2 linked regions of the Methylocaldum szegediense genome follow. The protein of the gene in region 1 interacts with the protein of each later gene in a pairwise test. Links are inferred from orthologs where the notes say so. Each region holds a gene or a part of one and is shown on either strand. Other genes may lie near its edges. The genes, in order: QEN43_RS08730 and QEN43_RS15375.

Region 1 (5,937 bases):
CTGGGCCTGAACTGCGCATTTGCCACATTGGTCGCAGGCACCTAATTTGGAACGCAAGCCGCGTATGCTTGTGACGTCCTGTTCCTGAACGGCTTTGCGAATCTGTCCGTCGGTGATTTTCTTGCAGATGCAGATGTACATAACAAGACCAGATCGATGAACCTGGTCGAAATATTAGTACAACTGATAATTATTTTCAAATAGGATTCGCTTTGAATTGCTTGCCCATCGGCCGGCAAGCGAAGGAAGTGTGAGATGAAGCGCTTACATCTGTGTTTGCAAGTAGTTCTGGAGACCGACTTTTTCGATCAGTTCCAGTTGGATCTCCAGCCAATGCGCATGGTCTTCTTCCGTATCCTTAAGGAGTGCAAGGAGTACGTCCCGCGTCACGAAATCCCCTACATTTTCGCAAAATGCCATCGCCTTTCTCAGTTCCTCGATGACTTTGTATTCCAAAGCCAAATCGTTCTTGAGCATGCTGGGGACGTCCTGGCCAATTTGTAGCGTATTGCGCTTGCTGAGATCCGGTACGCCTTCGAGGAACAAAATCCGGTCGATTAGCTGGTCGGCATGGGATCGTTCTTCCTCCAATTCATGATGAATGCGTTCGTATAGCCGGTTAAATCCCCAATCTTTATACATCCGAGAGTGAATCAGATACTGATCGATCGAAGTCAGTTCACCGGCGAGCAAATCGTTTAAGCGCGCGATAACGTCGGCATTGCCTTTCATTGTTGTTCTCCGTTGAGAGGCACGAAATCCTGCTTCGGGCTTGGTTGGGCCTACCGAAGTGGGTAAATTGAAACAGATTTACGTATACTAGTCACCCTTTAACGCTCAGGGGGCGTGTTGCCGTCCGTCGGCCGCGCGGCGTGTTCGACAACTTTCATGGTAGACGTATGGCCCAAATAGAATACGAAGTTCGCGAGCAAGATTTGGTCGCCTTCAACGAACATCAACTGCGGAATTCCGCAAGCTGGCAGAAAACCCTGCGCCGTCACCAGGCGATTTTTCCCGGTATCATTGTACTTATCTCACTGTTTTTGTGGTTTTATTATCAAGATACGCTAGCCGCCATCTACGCAGGTGTAACCGGCGTATTGTGGGGCATATTTGCGCCGCTCTATTTCAAAGGAAGTCTGCGCAGACAGCTCCGAAAAATGTACTCGGACGAAGACAGAGCTAATGTTCTCGGTACGTATACCTTGCGGGCCGAGCCGCATGTTTTGGTGGAGGTTCATAAGAACGGCGAGTCTCGGGTGAAGTGGTCGGAGGTGCTTCGCGTCGAAACGACCAAGAAACACGCCTTCTTGTTTGTGGATCTCGATACGGCTTTGATCATCCCTAAGGCTACCGTCAAGAAAGGGGATCTACAGGCGTTCATCAAAGAAGCGGACAAGCGCATCGATCAGGCGGCTTGAGCCTGTTTCTCCATGATTTTGACCTGACGGGCGTTTGAAGCCTAACGCCCTACCGGCATGCTGAATTTCAAGTCGGTCGCGCTGAGACGCGGCCAGCGTCTGTTGTTCAAAGAAGCTTCTTTCACCATTCACAGCGGTGAAAAGGTCGGTATCACCGGTGCGAATGGCGTCGGCAAATCCAGCCTGTTCCGTCTGATCTTGGGCGAGATTCACGTCGACGCTGGCGAAATTTCGATGCCGCCGAATCTCTCTATTGCCCACGTGGCCCAGGAAACGCCAGCCGATGACCGGATCGCATTGGATTACGTCATGGACGGCGACCGTGAATTGCGCCTCATTCAGCAACGACTGGAAAAGGCGGACGAGAGCGGTGATGGTTTAGAGCTCGCAAGGCTGCATTCTCGACTTGAAGCAATCGGCGGTTATGAGGCCGGAGCGCGTGCCGCTAGGCTGATGTCCGGTCTCGGATTTGCGCCGAGCGATGAAACCAAGCCGGTCAACCGGTTTTCCGGCGGCTGGCGAATGCGGCTTAATCTTGCGCAGGCCCTCATGTGTCGTTCCGACCTGCTGCTTCTCGACGAACCGACCAATCACCTGGACCTCGATGCCGTGATTTGGCTTCAGGAGTGGCTATCCCGGTACACTGGCACTCTTTTGCTGGTTTCCCACGACCGGGATTTTCTCGACGAGACCGTCGATCATGTGCTTCATATCGAGAACCAAACCGTCACGCTTTTTTCCGGAAACTATTCTGCGTTCGAAGCGAGACGCGCCGAGCTTCTGGCGCAGCAGCAAGCGGCCTATGAAAAACAACAGCGCGAAATTTCGCGTATTCGAGCGTTCGTCGATCGCTTCCGTGCGAAAGCGACCAAGGCTCGCCAGGTGCAAAGCCGTCTGAAGGCATTGGGCAAGCTGGAGCTGATTGCCGCTGCGCATGTCGATTCGCCGTTTCAATTCTCGTTTGGGTCACCGGACAAGTTGCCTTCGCCTTTGCTGAGACTGAACGACGTGAGCATAGGCTACGGGGCGAACGTGGTCTTGAGCGATGTCAATCTGACCTTGAATCCGGGCGATCGGATAGGGCTTTTGGGCACCAACGGTGCCGGCAAGTCCACTTTGATCAAATTGCTCGCAGGGGTATTGGAACCACAGTCCGGTGAGCGGTTGGAGGCACAAGATCTCAGGATCGGTTACTTCGCACAGCATCAGCTCGAACAGTTGCGGACTGATGAGAGTCCTCTCCAGCATTTGCAGCGGCTGGACCCCAGCGCGTTAGAGAGGGATTTGCGCAACTTCCTCGCCGGGTTCGGTTTTCGTGGGGACCAGGCATTGGCCGCAATCGGACCTTTTTCCGGTGGAGAACGCGCGAGGCTCGCGCTGGCGCTTTTGGTCTATCAAAAGCCGAATCTTCTGTTGCTGGATGAGCCCACCAACCATCTCGATCTGAGCGCGCGTGACGCGCTGAATTTGGCGTTACAGGATTATCAGGGGGCGATGGTGCTTGTTTCCCATGATCGCTATTTGCTCCGAACAGTTGCCGACGATTTCTGGCTGGTGGCCGATGGAAACGCGAACGCATTCACCGGCGATTTGGACGACTATAGGCAGTGGTTGAGTGATCGGCGTGCGGTCTCCGAAGCTTCGACCAATGCGAAAACGGTTTCCCGCAAAGATCAACGCCGCCTGGATGCGGAGCGGCGTCGAGCCTTGAAGCCGTTTCGGGAAGCACTGGAGCGAGCCGAGGCAGCTTTGGAGAAATTGAGTTCCGAAAAAAAGCGTATCGAAATGCGGTTGGCGGATCCGGCGCTGTATAAGGGCGACTCGAAAGCCGAACTGCAAGCTTTGCTGCTCGAGAAAGCCGGAATCGACCGGCAGTTAGCCGATGCCGAGTCGGCCTGGTTGGCCGCGAGTGAGGCACTGGAAGCGATCTCCACTGAAATGTGACCGAGCACAACATTCGCGCTGAAGGGTAAACATGCCGCTGATAAAACTCTTTCTCGATATTTGTTTCTTTAGGAAAGGTCCGCAGGATACGCCAGCCTCGAACCTTTTGCTGGGGCTCGCGATTTCGGCCTATTTGATCGTCGGTTTCGTGCTACTTGGGCTGGAGGGCGATTGGGCCGGAGCGGTAGTCGAAGCCATAGCCGAAGGGGCGATGGTGTTCGGATTCCTTTTTGTGGTGCTTTATTTGGGCAAGAAGCTCCCCCGCCTTCGGCAGACGGCCACCGCCTTATATGGGTGCGATGCGTTGATCAGCGCAACGGCCATTCCGCTTTTGGCTTTGCTGTTGATGGCTCCTGAAGCCAAACCGGTTTATATTTTCTTGACGTTTTTGCTGCTTTGGCATTTGGCCGTAGTCGGACACATCTTGCGACACGCCCTCGCTATCCCGTTCTTTTACGGTGTCGCGTTGGCTTTCGGCTACGTGGTCATCAGTTATCAGGTTATGATGGCTTTATTCGATCGAGCCACGTGACCCCACAAGAACCAGGAGATTCGCGATGGCGTACCGACGGATTTTGTTGGCAGCCGATTTTTCCGAACATGGCGAAGAGGTTATCCAGCGCGCGCTTGAATTGGCGACAAAGTACGCTGCTGAGCTGGGTATCATCCATGTTGTAGAGAATGTGCCGATTATGGACTCGTCTTACGGCCCCATCGTGCCGTTCGACATCGATTTGACCGATCAGATGGTCGAGGCGGCGCGAAAGCGCCTGGCCGAGATCGCCGAGTCTTTGGCTATCCCTGAGGATCGCCGTTGGGTTGAAATCGGAAGCCCGAAAGTCGAGATCATCCGCGTCGCCAAAGAATGGCAGGCCGACCTCATCGTCATAGGCTCGCATGGACGGCATGGCTTCGGCTTACTGCTCGGTTCCACGGCGGCTAGCGTGATTCACCACGCCGAGAATGACGTTTTAGCCGTTCGACTACGGCGTTAGATTTCGGTTTTTCATTGAAAGGCAAGGAGGTCCGGCCTATGAATAGGGTTGCGTGCTGGAAAACGGCGCTGCTCGGCGGCGTGTTGTTTACCCTCAGCTGCGTAGTCATTTCAGGGGAATCCAAAGGAGGGCAGGGTATGTCCATGAAAATCGAATCGTCGGCATTTGTGCACAATGGCGACATACCTCAGCGTTATACCTGTGATGGTCAAGACTTGTCACCGCCTTTATCCTGGTCCGGAGTGCCAGAGGACGCGAAAAGCCTGGTGCTGATCGTGGATGATCCGGATGCGCCGGATCCCAAAGCACCGAAGATGACATGGGTCCACTGGGTACTCTATAACATCCCAGCTAGCGCAAGCGGTTTGCCGGAGGGCGTTTTACCCGGCGCCTTGCCCACTGGGACGGCCGAAGGAGTCAACGACTGGAAGCGAACCGGTTACGGCGGACCGTGTCCGCCAACAGGGCGACATCGCTATTTCCATAAGCTTTATGCACTCGATACCGTTTTGACGGGACTCGATAAACCAACGAAAGCCCAGCTTGAAAAAGCGATGCAGGGACATATCCTGGCGCAAGCAGAGCTGATCGGCTTTTATCAGCGCGGCAAGTAGTGCAGAGCCCTCATTTTCGCCAGTATGCCGGCGTGAACAAGATGAAGGCCGTAAACACTTCGATGCGGCCGAGGAACATCGTGAGGATGCAAATCCATTTCTGAAAATCGGTCAGTGCCGCGTAATTCGTGTTGGGGCCGACCTCATGGAGGCCGGGGCCGACATTGTTGATACAGGCGATAGCGGCTGAAAATGCGGAAATGAAATCCATGCCGCTGATCACGAGCAGTAAGGTCACAATGACGATGCTCATGAAATAAACAAAGATGAACCCGAGCACCGACAGCACGATCGGCGATTGGATAACCATATTGCCGAGTTTGAGGGGATTGACAGCGGTCGGGTGTGCGAGAAGAAACATTTGTAACTGACTCTGTTTGAGCAAAATCAGGGTTCGCATCATCTTGATTCCGCTGCCGGTGGAACCGGTGCAGGTAACGATCGAGCTGAGGAACAGCATCCACAAGGGGGCGAACATCGGCCACCGATCGAAATCGACGCTCGTATAACCGCAATCGGTCGCGATGGAGACGAGATTGAAGCTCGCATGGCGGAGAGCGGTCCAGAAATCCGAATAGGTTCCCGTTTTCCAGAGGTAAAACGCGATACCGACGCAACTCCCTAAGGTCATGATAAGAAATGGCGCTGCCTCGATGTCATGTTTGTAGGGGCTGAGGCTTTTGTTATGGATGGCCAGGAAATGCGTGGCGAAGTTCATGCCGGCGATGAGCATAAATATGATCAACACCGATTCGATGGCCGGCGAGTTGAAATAGCCTATGCTGGCGTCATGGGTCGAGAAGCCTCCGAGTCCCATTGCAGAAAACGCGTGACAAACGGCGTCGAACCAACTCATTCCGGCGTTGTGTAGCGCCAGAATGCACGCTATTGTGATTCCGGCATACACCAACCAGAGATTCTTGGCCGTCTCGGTGATGCGAGGCGTCAGCTTGGTTTCCTTCA
Region 2 (6,405 bases), 1.5 Mb from region 1 along the record:
CTCTAACGCGATTGCAGCTTGCGCAGAAATTGTGGCTGTGCGGGGAAATGAACCCCACACGGGTATTGGTACCGGACACCCGATAATATCGGGAAGGTCCGCCTGTCGTTTCCGGAGTGGGCAGCAAGGTAAACCGCTGGTCGAGATCGCGCTTGATCTCATCGCTAGAATAATATTCGCTGGCACGATCATGCCCCTCGACCAGACCTAAGGGCATTTCCTCTATGAAACTGATGTCGATACCCTTGGCGATCGCATAGGCAACCAAATCACCCACTTCGTCGTGATTGCGGTTCTTGAGTACGACGGAATTGATCTTGAGTCTCTCAAAACCCACATCCAGGGCGGCATCGATGCCTCGCAGCACTTTGGCGCAGTCACCTACGCGGGTCATTTCCCGGAATCGATCGGGCTTCAACGAATCGAGACTGACATTGATGCGCTTGACTCCGGCCGACTTCAGCAGAGGAGCGGTCTTTTCCAGTTGCGAGCCGTTGGTAGTTAAGACCAGCTCTCTCAACCCCCGCAACTTTCCGATTTCATGCAAGAGATCGATCGCACCCTTGCGGACCAGCGGCTCTCCGCCCGTGATCCTGATCTTTTCCACGCCGAGCTCCACGAATGCCTTAGCGACGGTGAGGATTTCCTCGAGCGTCAGGATCTGGGCACGCGGCAGAAAGACCGTGTCTTCGTTCATGCAATAAAGGCAGCGGAAGTCGCAGCGGTCGGTGATGGAAATACGAACATAACTGACGCGCCGCCCGAAACGGTCAATCAATTGCGTGGATAAAGCCGCCATAACCTTAGTTCTAATCGGATCAGCTCGAGGAACTTATGATTTTTGCACGAAACCGTCCTATAGCCAAGTAATTTACTCAGGATTTATCCAGGCTCCTCCTCCCGAAGGCCAGTGTCAAGCGGTTTCCAGAATTCTTCGAGCGCTCGTCGCCCAGCGAATCGATTCCAGGTAAACCCGGGCTGGCACACCCGGTTCGAACCCGCAGCCGTGGATTTGACCCGATTCGGCACGTTCGAACGCGATTACAGCGCGGAGAATCTCCCCGATCGGACCACTGCCGCGCAGCAGCGCTTCATTGATGCTGTCGTCGAGATTCAGGTGTCGCAAGATGTTCCCGATAGGAACATCCATGATCGCGTCCAGCAACGAAAACAGCCCCGCGATGTAATACCGCTCGGTATCGGGCCGTTTCAGCTGTTCCGCCAATAGCTCACAGGCGCGCGCCCGCACCATTGCCGTGATCAGCAATTCACGCGGCCGATAGTCGACGGAATTGACCAGGATTACGGACGCCCAATTCTTGACCCGTTGCAAGCCTAGGAAAGTCACCGCCCGCCGGATCGAATCAACACGTTTCGTAACGCCGAAAAATGCAGAATTGACCAAGCGGAGAAGCTTATAACTTAAGGTCAGGTCACGCGTAATGATCGCCTCGGCGTCGGCGATTTCAGCATTCGGATCGTGGAGCCGACCCAGCAATTCGAGCACGGCCAGGCGATTTCCCGGTATGTCGCTGCTGTGTATCGGTCTGGGGCGTTCGAAGAACACACCTTCGTAGTAATCGAAACCCAGCTTGCAAAAACGATCGTACTGGTCCGGTGTCTCCACATCGCGCACCAGAAGGCGCAGTGCCCGACCGGGATTCGCCGTCCAACGCGCCTTGAAATCGTTCAGCCTGCGGGCATCCAGAGAGCAAATCGACGCGAAACCGGCCGTGTGCCGAAGCTCCGCTAGATCGCAGGACGGATTGTGGAGCGCGATGGTAAACCCCTCCTCCGCCAGCCTGGCCACTGCTTGCTGGGCCGTGTTGTCATTCAGGACGTCTCCCGATACCGCCACAACCATCTGAGATTTCGGCCATGCCAATCGTTCGCACACGCTCAGAAAAGCAAATGGAACTCGAAGCATGGCGCGGCCGTCACCGACCAGATCTTTCAAGTCCACTGTCTGACCCGCCTGCCGCACTGTCTCGGCCCATTGGTCTTCGCTGTCCTTGGTTCCGGTGCTGAGTGCTTCGCCGCTGCAAACGCTGAGCTCATAGCCAAAAACATCAAAAGTGCCCGTGTAAATGGGCACACGACCAATCAACCCGTCAAACATTGCTATCCCCCGCCTTGTTTCGACCGACAACAAAACATGCACAAGAGGCTAGCACAAGAATCATTCACGTACCGGCGCTTTCACGCGACCTACCCGTCGCTGCCATTCCCCAGAAAGGCTAAAATCGCCGGACCGTCGCTCACTCAGCCTGCATCAGAATAAACTGGCGTAGACTTAAGTCTTGAGAAGTAACCGGACCCCAAAGACCGATTGTGGCATCGGGCGGGAAGCGGCAAGTCCGGCGCGGGCCCGCTCGTCTGACTACCGAAACTCGGATGATTTTCCCAGCTTTATCGGAGATAAAACTCGGCTCAAAATTGTCTTTAATATACGCGTCCCACAGCCTGACCAAATGGACTGAACGTGTCACGGTAGGCAAAAACCATCATCGAAAATCTTAAAACACGGGACGGACACACGAGACCATCGAATGAATAAACTCTTACAACTTCTCAGAGAAGCATCGGCTTTTAGCGAGGACAATATCGGTTTTCTCGAGGATCTCTACGAGAAATTCCTGCGGGATCCCGAGTCTGTCGATGAAAGCTGGCGCGAACAGTTCCGGTCGATCCAATACGAATTGGCAAAGGCGGAGCCCTACGCCGAAAAGGTCATCGGGAAATCCGAAGCAGAAGACTTGCTGCGCAAGCAATCCGCGGTCGACCGGCTGATTTGCCAATACCGCACCCGCGGCCACCAGGCGGCCGACAACAATCCGTTGAAGCTGTCGCCCCCGCCGGGCCTGAGAGATTTAGATCCGGCCTATTACGGTCTGGGCGAAGAGGAATTGGACCGACTGTTCTACATCGACATTCTACGAAGTTCGGAACGGCTGCCTTTGCGCGAAATCCTGTCGATGCTCCGGGAGACCTATTGCGGCCCGGTCGGTGCCGAGTACATGCACATCGTCGACAGCGATATCAAACAATGGATTCAAAAGCGGTTGGAAAGCACACGTGCACGCGGAAACTTCGATGCCGACGAAAAGCGATGGATCCTGAGGCTTCTTACCGCCGCCGAAGGAATCGAAAAATACCTGCACCGCAAATACGTGGGACAGAAGCGATTTTCGCTCGAAGGGGCGGAAACTCTGATCCCGCTGTTAGATGAACTGATCCAACGGGCCGGCGAAAAAGGTTCCAAGGAAATCGTGATGGGCATGGCCCACCGCGGCCGCCTGAACGTACTCATCAACATCCTAGGAAAAAAACCCAGCTCGCTGTTTCAGGAATTCGAGGGGATCTATCCGAACTCGCCCCCGTATGCCAGTGCAGGCGACGTGAAATATCACATGGGCTTCTCGTCGGACATCGAAACCCCGGGCGGCACGGTGCATCTTGCTCTCGCCTTCAACCCCTCACACCTCGAAATCATCGATCCGGTGGTGGAAGGCTCGGTACGCGCGCGCCAGGATAGGCGCCAGCACGAAGACGGCGAGAAGGCGGTGCTTCCGGTGCTGATCCACGGCGATGCCGCGTTCGCGGGGCAAGGCGTCGTCATGGAGACGCTCAATATGTCCGAAACCCGAGCATATACGACGGGCGGAACCATACATATCGTCATCAACAATCAGATCGGCTTCACTACCAGCAATCCGTTCGATGCCCGATCTACGCTGTACTGCACCGATGTCGCTAACATGATCCAGGCCCCGGTGTTCCACGTAAACGGCGACGATCCAGAAGCGGTGCTCTACGTCACACGGCTCGCGCTCGATTATCGGATGAAATTCAAGCGGGACGTGGTGATCGACCTGATCTGTTACCGGCGCCACGGCCATAACGAGGCGGACGAACCGGCTGTCACCCAACCTTTGATGTACCGTTTCATCCGTAACCATCCGACGGTACGGAAGCTGTACGCCGATCGCCTGATTGCCGAAGGGGTGGTGACTCCAGATGAAGTCCAACGCATGGAAGAGGATTACCAGAACGGCCTTAAGAAAGACGAAACCTTCCTGCGGCCGGTCGTTCACGACGCCATGAATTATGCCAAGACCCGCTGGAATCATTATATCGGCACCGAGTGGACCCAGCCCTGCGAGACGGGTATAGACCCGAAAAGGATTCAAGATCTCTCCCAGCGTCTGATCGAAATCCCGCCGGGGTTCGCCCTTCATCCACGCGCGGCCGCGATCATGGAGAGCCGGCGAAAAATGGCAGCGGGGGAGATCCCGCTGGACTGGGGTTATGCCGAAACCTTGGCCTATGCCTCATTGTTGACGGAAGGGTACAGCGTACGTTTGACTGGCCAGGACGTGGGGCGCGGCACGTTTTTCCATCGTCACGCGATCTTGTACGATCAAAATACTGGTGATACCTACATTCCACTTCAGAACCTCAGCAGCACACAGGCTCGTTTTTACATCTACGACTCTCTGCTGTCCGAGGAAGGCGTACTCGGGTTCGAATACGGCTACAGCAGTTCCGAGCCCGAAACCTTGGTCATTTGGGAAGCCCAGTTCGGCGACTTCGCTAACAATGCCCAAGTCGTGATCGATCAGTTCATCACATCCGGCGAAACCAAATGGGGAAGGCTCAGCGGACTGACCATGTTTCTGCCTCATGGCTACGAAGGCCAAGGCCCCGAACATTCGTCAGCCCGGATCGAGCGCTATCTGCAACTGTGCGCCGAGCAGAACATTCAAGTCTGCGTACCGACAACGCCGGCCCAAATCTTTCATCTCTTGCGCCGGCAGATGCTTAGGCACTATCGCAAGCCGCTGATCATCATGACACCCAAGAGTTTGTTGCGGCACAAGCTGGCAACTTCTCGGCTGGACGAATTATCAACCGGCAGTTTCCGAAACATCATCGGCGAGATCGATGCCCATGACCCCGCTAAGATCACACGCGTCGTTCTCTGCACCGGCAAAGTGTTCTATGACCTCTTGGAAACGCGGCGTAAGGAAGGTCTCCATCATGTCGCGATTATCCGTATCGAGCAGCTCTATCCCTTCCCTTACGACACTTTTATGCAAGAGCTGGCAGCCTATCCGCAAATGAAGGAATTGATCTGGTGTCAGGAAGAACCGGAAAATCAGGGCGCCTGGCACCAGATCAAGCACCGCTTCCTGAGTCTTCTGGAAAAGGACATCATCCTCAGCTATGCTGGGCGTCCAATGTCGGCGGCCCCTGCAGTGGGCCAATTCCACCGGCATTTGGAACAGCAAAAGAAAGTCGTCGAAGACGCATTGTTTGGAACCGTGCCCCGTCAAGAGCCTTTAGGAATCGTTCATGCGCATCGAAGTCACCGTGCCTAACCTGCCCGAGTCCGTTACCGACGCGACCCTGCTCGACTGGCATAAGAAGCCAGGCGACACGGTGCAGAAGGACGAGACACTCGTCGACTTGGAAACCGAGAAGGTCATCCTCGAAGTACCCGTGCCGGATAATGGCGTATTGCAGGAAGTTCACCACGCCAAAGGGGACGTGGTTGCAAGCGGCGACCTCCTCGCAGTGATCGAAACCGAGGTCCGTCCCGCGGTCGCCGAGACCGCAGCGCCTCCGAAAAAGCCGGAACCAGCGGCCGTACCCGAAGCGGCTCCCAGGCCCGCGACGTTTGCCCAACCCATGGGCCCCTCAGTACGCCGGCTGATCCTGGAACACAACCTCGACCCGACACAGATCAAAGGCACGGGACGGGAGGGCCGTCTGACCAAGCAAGACGTCCTGGATTATCTGGAATCCCGAAAACGCAAAGCCCTCGAAGAAACCGCGCCAGCACCGAAACCGGAACCGGAACCGGCAGCAAAGGAGAAACCGTCGGCCCCTGCGCCAGAAGGTCGGGGCGAACGGCGTGTGCCCATGAGCAGGCTCCGTGCCCGTATTGCCGAGCGCATGATCGAGGCGCAGCATACGACTGCGACGCTGACCACCTTCAACGAAGTCAATATGCAGAAGATCTTCGACCTGCGGAACGAGCACCGAGCTCGCTTCGAGCAGCGGTATAAGATCAAGCTTGGCCTCATGTCCTTTTTCGTCAAAGCGGTGGTAGAGGGACTCAGACGCTTTCCGATCATCAATGCTTCAGTCGACGGAAACGATATCGTTTACCACGATTATTACGACATCGGTATTGCGGTATCGACCGATCGTGGACTGGTGGTGCCAATCCTACGTGACGCCGACCGTCTCGATTTCGCCGAGATCGAAAAGGCCATCGTCGATTTTTCGCAGAGGGCTCGAGACGGCAAACTCAGTTTCGAAGAACTGAGCGGCGGTACCTTCACCATCACCAACGGCGGTATATTCGGCTCCATGCTCTCGACCCCCATCCTCAATCCG

The links.
Region 2: the proteins of QEN43_RS08730 (region 1) and QEN43_RS15375 interact in binary tests that used the Escherichia coli proteins (3 or more experiments, as listed by UniProt). The link is inferred for Methylocaldum szegediense from one-to-one orthologs.

What each region holds. Positions count from the first base shown.
Region 1 is NZ_OX458333.1:2,053,660-2,059,596, reverse strand. What follows is about bases 984-3,921. They hold QEN43_RS08730 (ATP-binding cassette domain-containing protein), read left to right. Parts: upstream 984-1,478; coding sequence 1,479-3,365; downstream 3,366-3,921. Other genes in these bases: QEN43_RS08725 (hypothetical protein), read left to right, coding at 3,397-3,897; QEN43_RS08735 (YcxB family protein), read left to right, coding at 984-1,421. Outside these bases: QEN43_RS21745 ((2Fe-2S)-binding protein), read right to left, coding at 1-141; bfr (bacterioferritin), read right to left, coding at 265-732; more of QEN43_RS08735, read left to right, coding at 900-983; QEN43_RS08720 (universal stress protein), read left to right, coding at 3,923-4,360; QEN43_RS08715 (YbhB/YbcL family Raf kinase inhibitor-like protein), read left to right, coding at 4,399-4,974; QEN43_RS08710 (TrkH family potassium uptake protein), read right to left, coding at 4,985-5,937. UniProt on the Escherichia coli protein: Genetic data indicate it may be involved in ribosome assembly or function.
Region 2 is NZ_OX458333.1:3,552,791-3,559,195, reverse strand. Bases 2,176-5,581 are described here. They hold QEN43_RS15375 (2-oxoglutarate dehydrogenase E1 component), read left to right. Parts: upstream 2,176-2,549; coding sequence 2,550-5,381; downstream 5,382-5,581. Other genes in these bases: odhB (2-oxoglutarate dehydrogenase complex dihydrolipoyllysine-residue succinyltransferase), read left to right, coding at 5,356-5,581. Outside these bases: GTP 3',8-cyclase MoaA, read right to left, coding at 1-799; QEN43_RS15380 (EAL and HDOD domain-containing protein), read right to left, coding at 914-2,119; more of odhB, read left to right, coding at 5,582-6,405. UniProt on the Escherichia coli protein: E1 component of the 2-oxoglutarate dehydrogenase (OGDH) complex which catalyzes the decarboxylation of 2-oxoglutarate, the first step in the conversion of 2-oxoglutarate to succinyl-CoA and CO(2).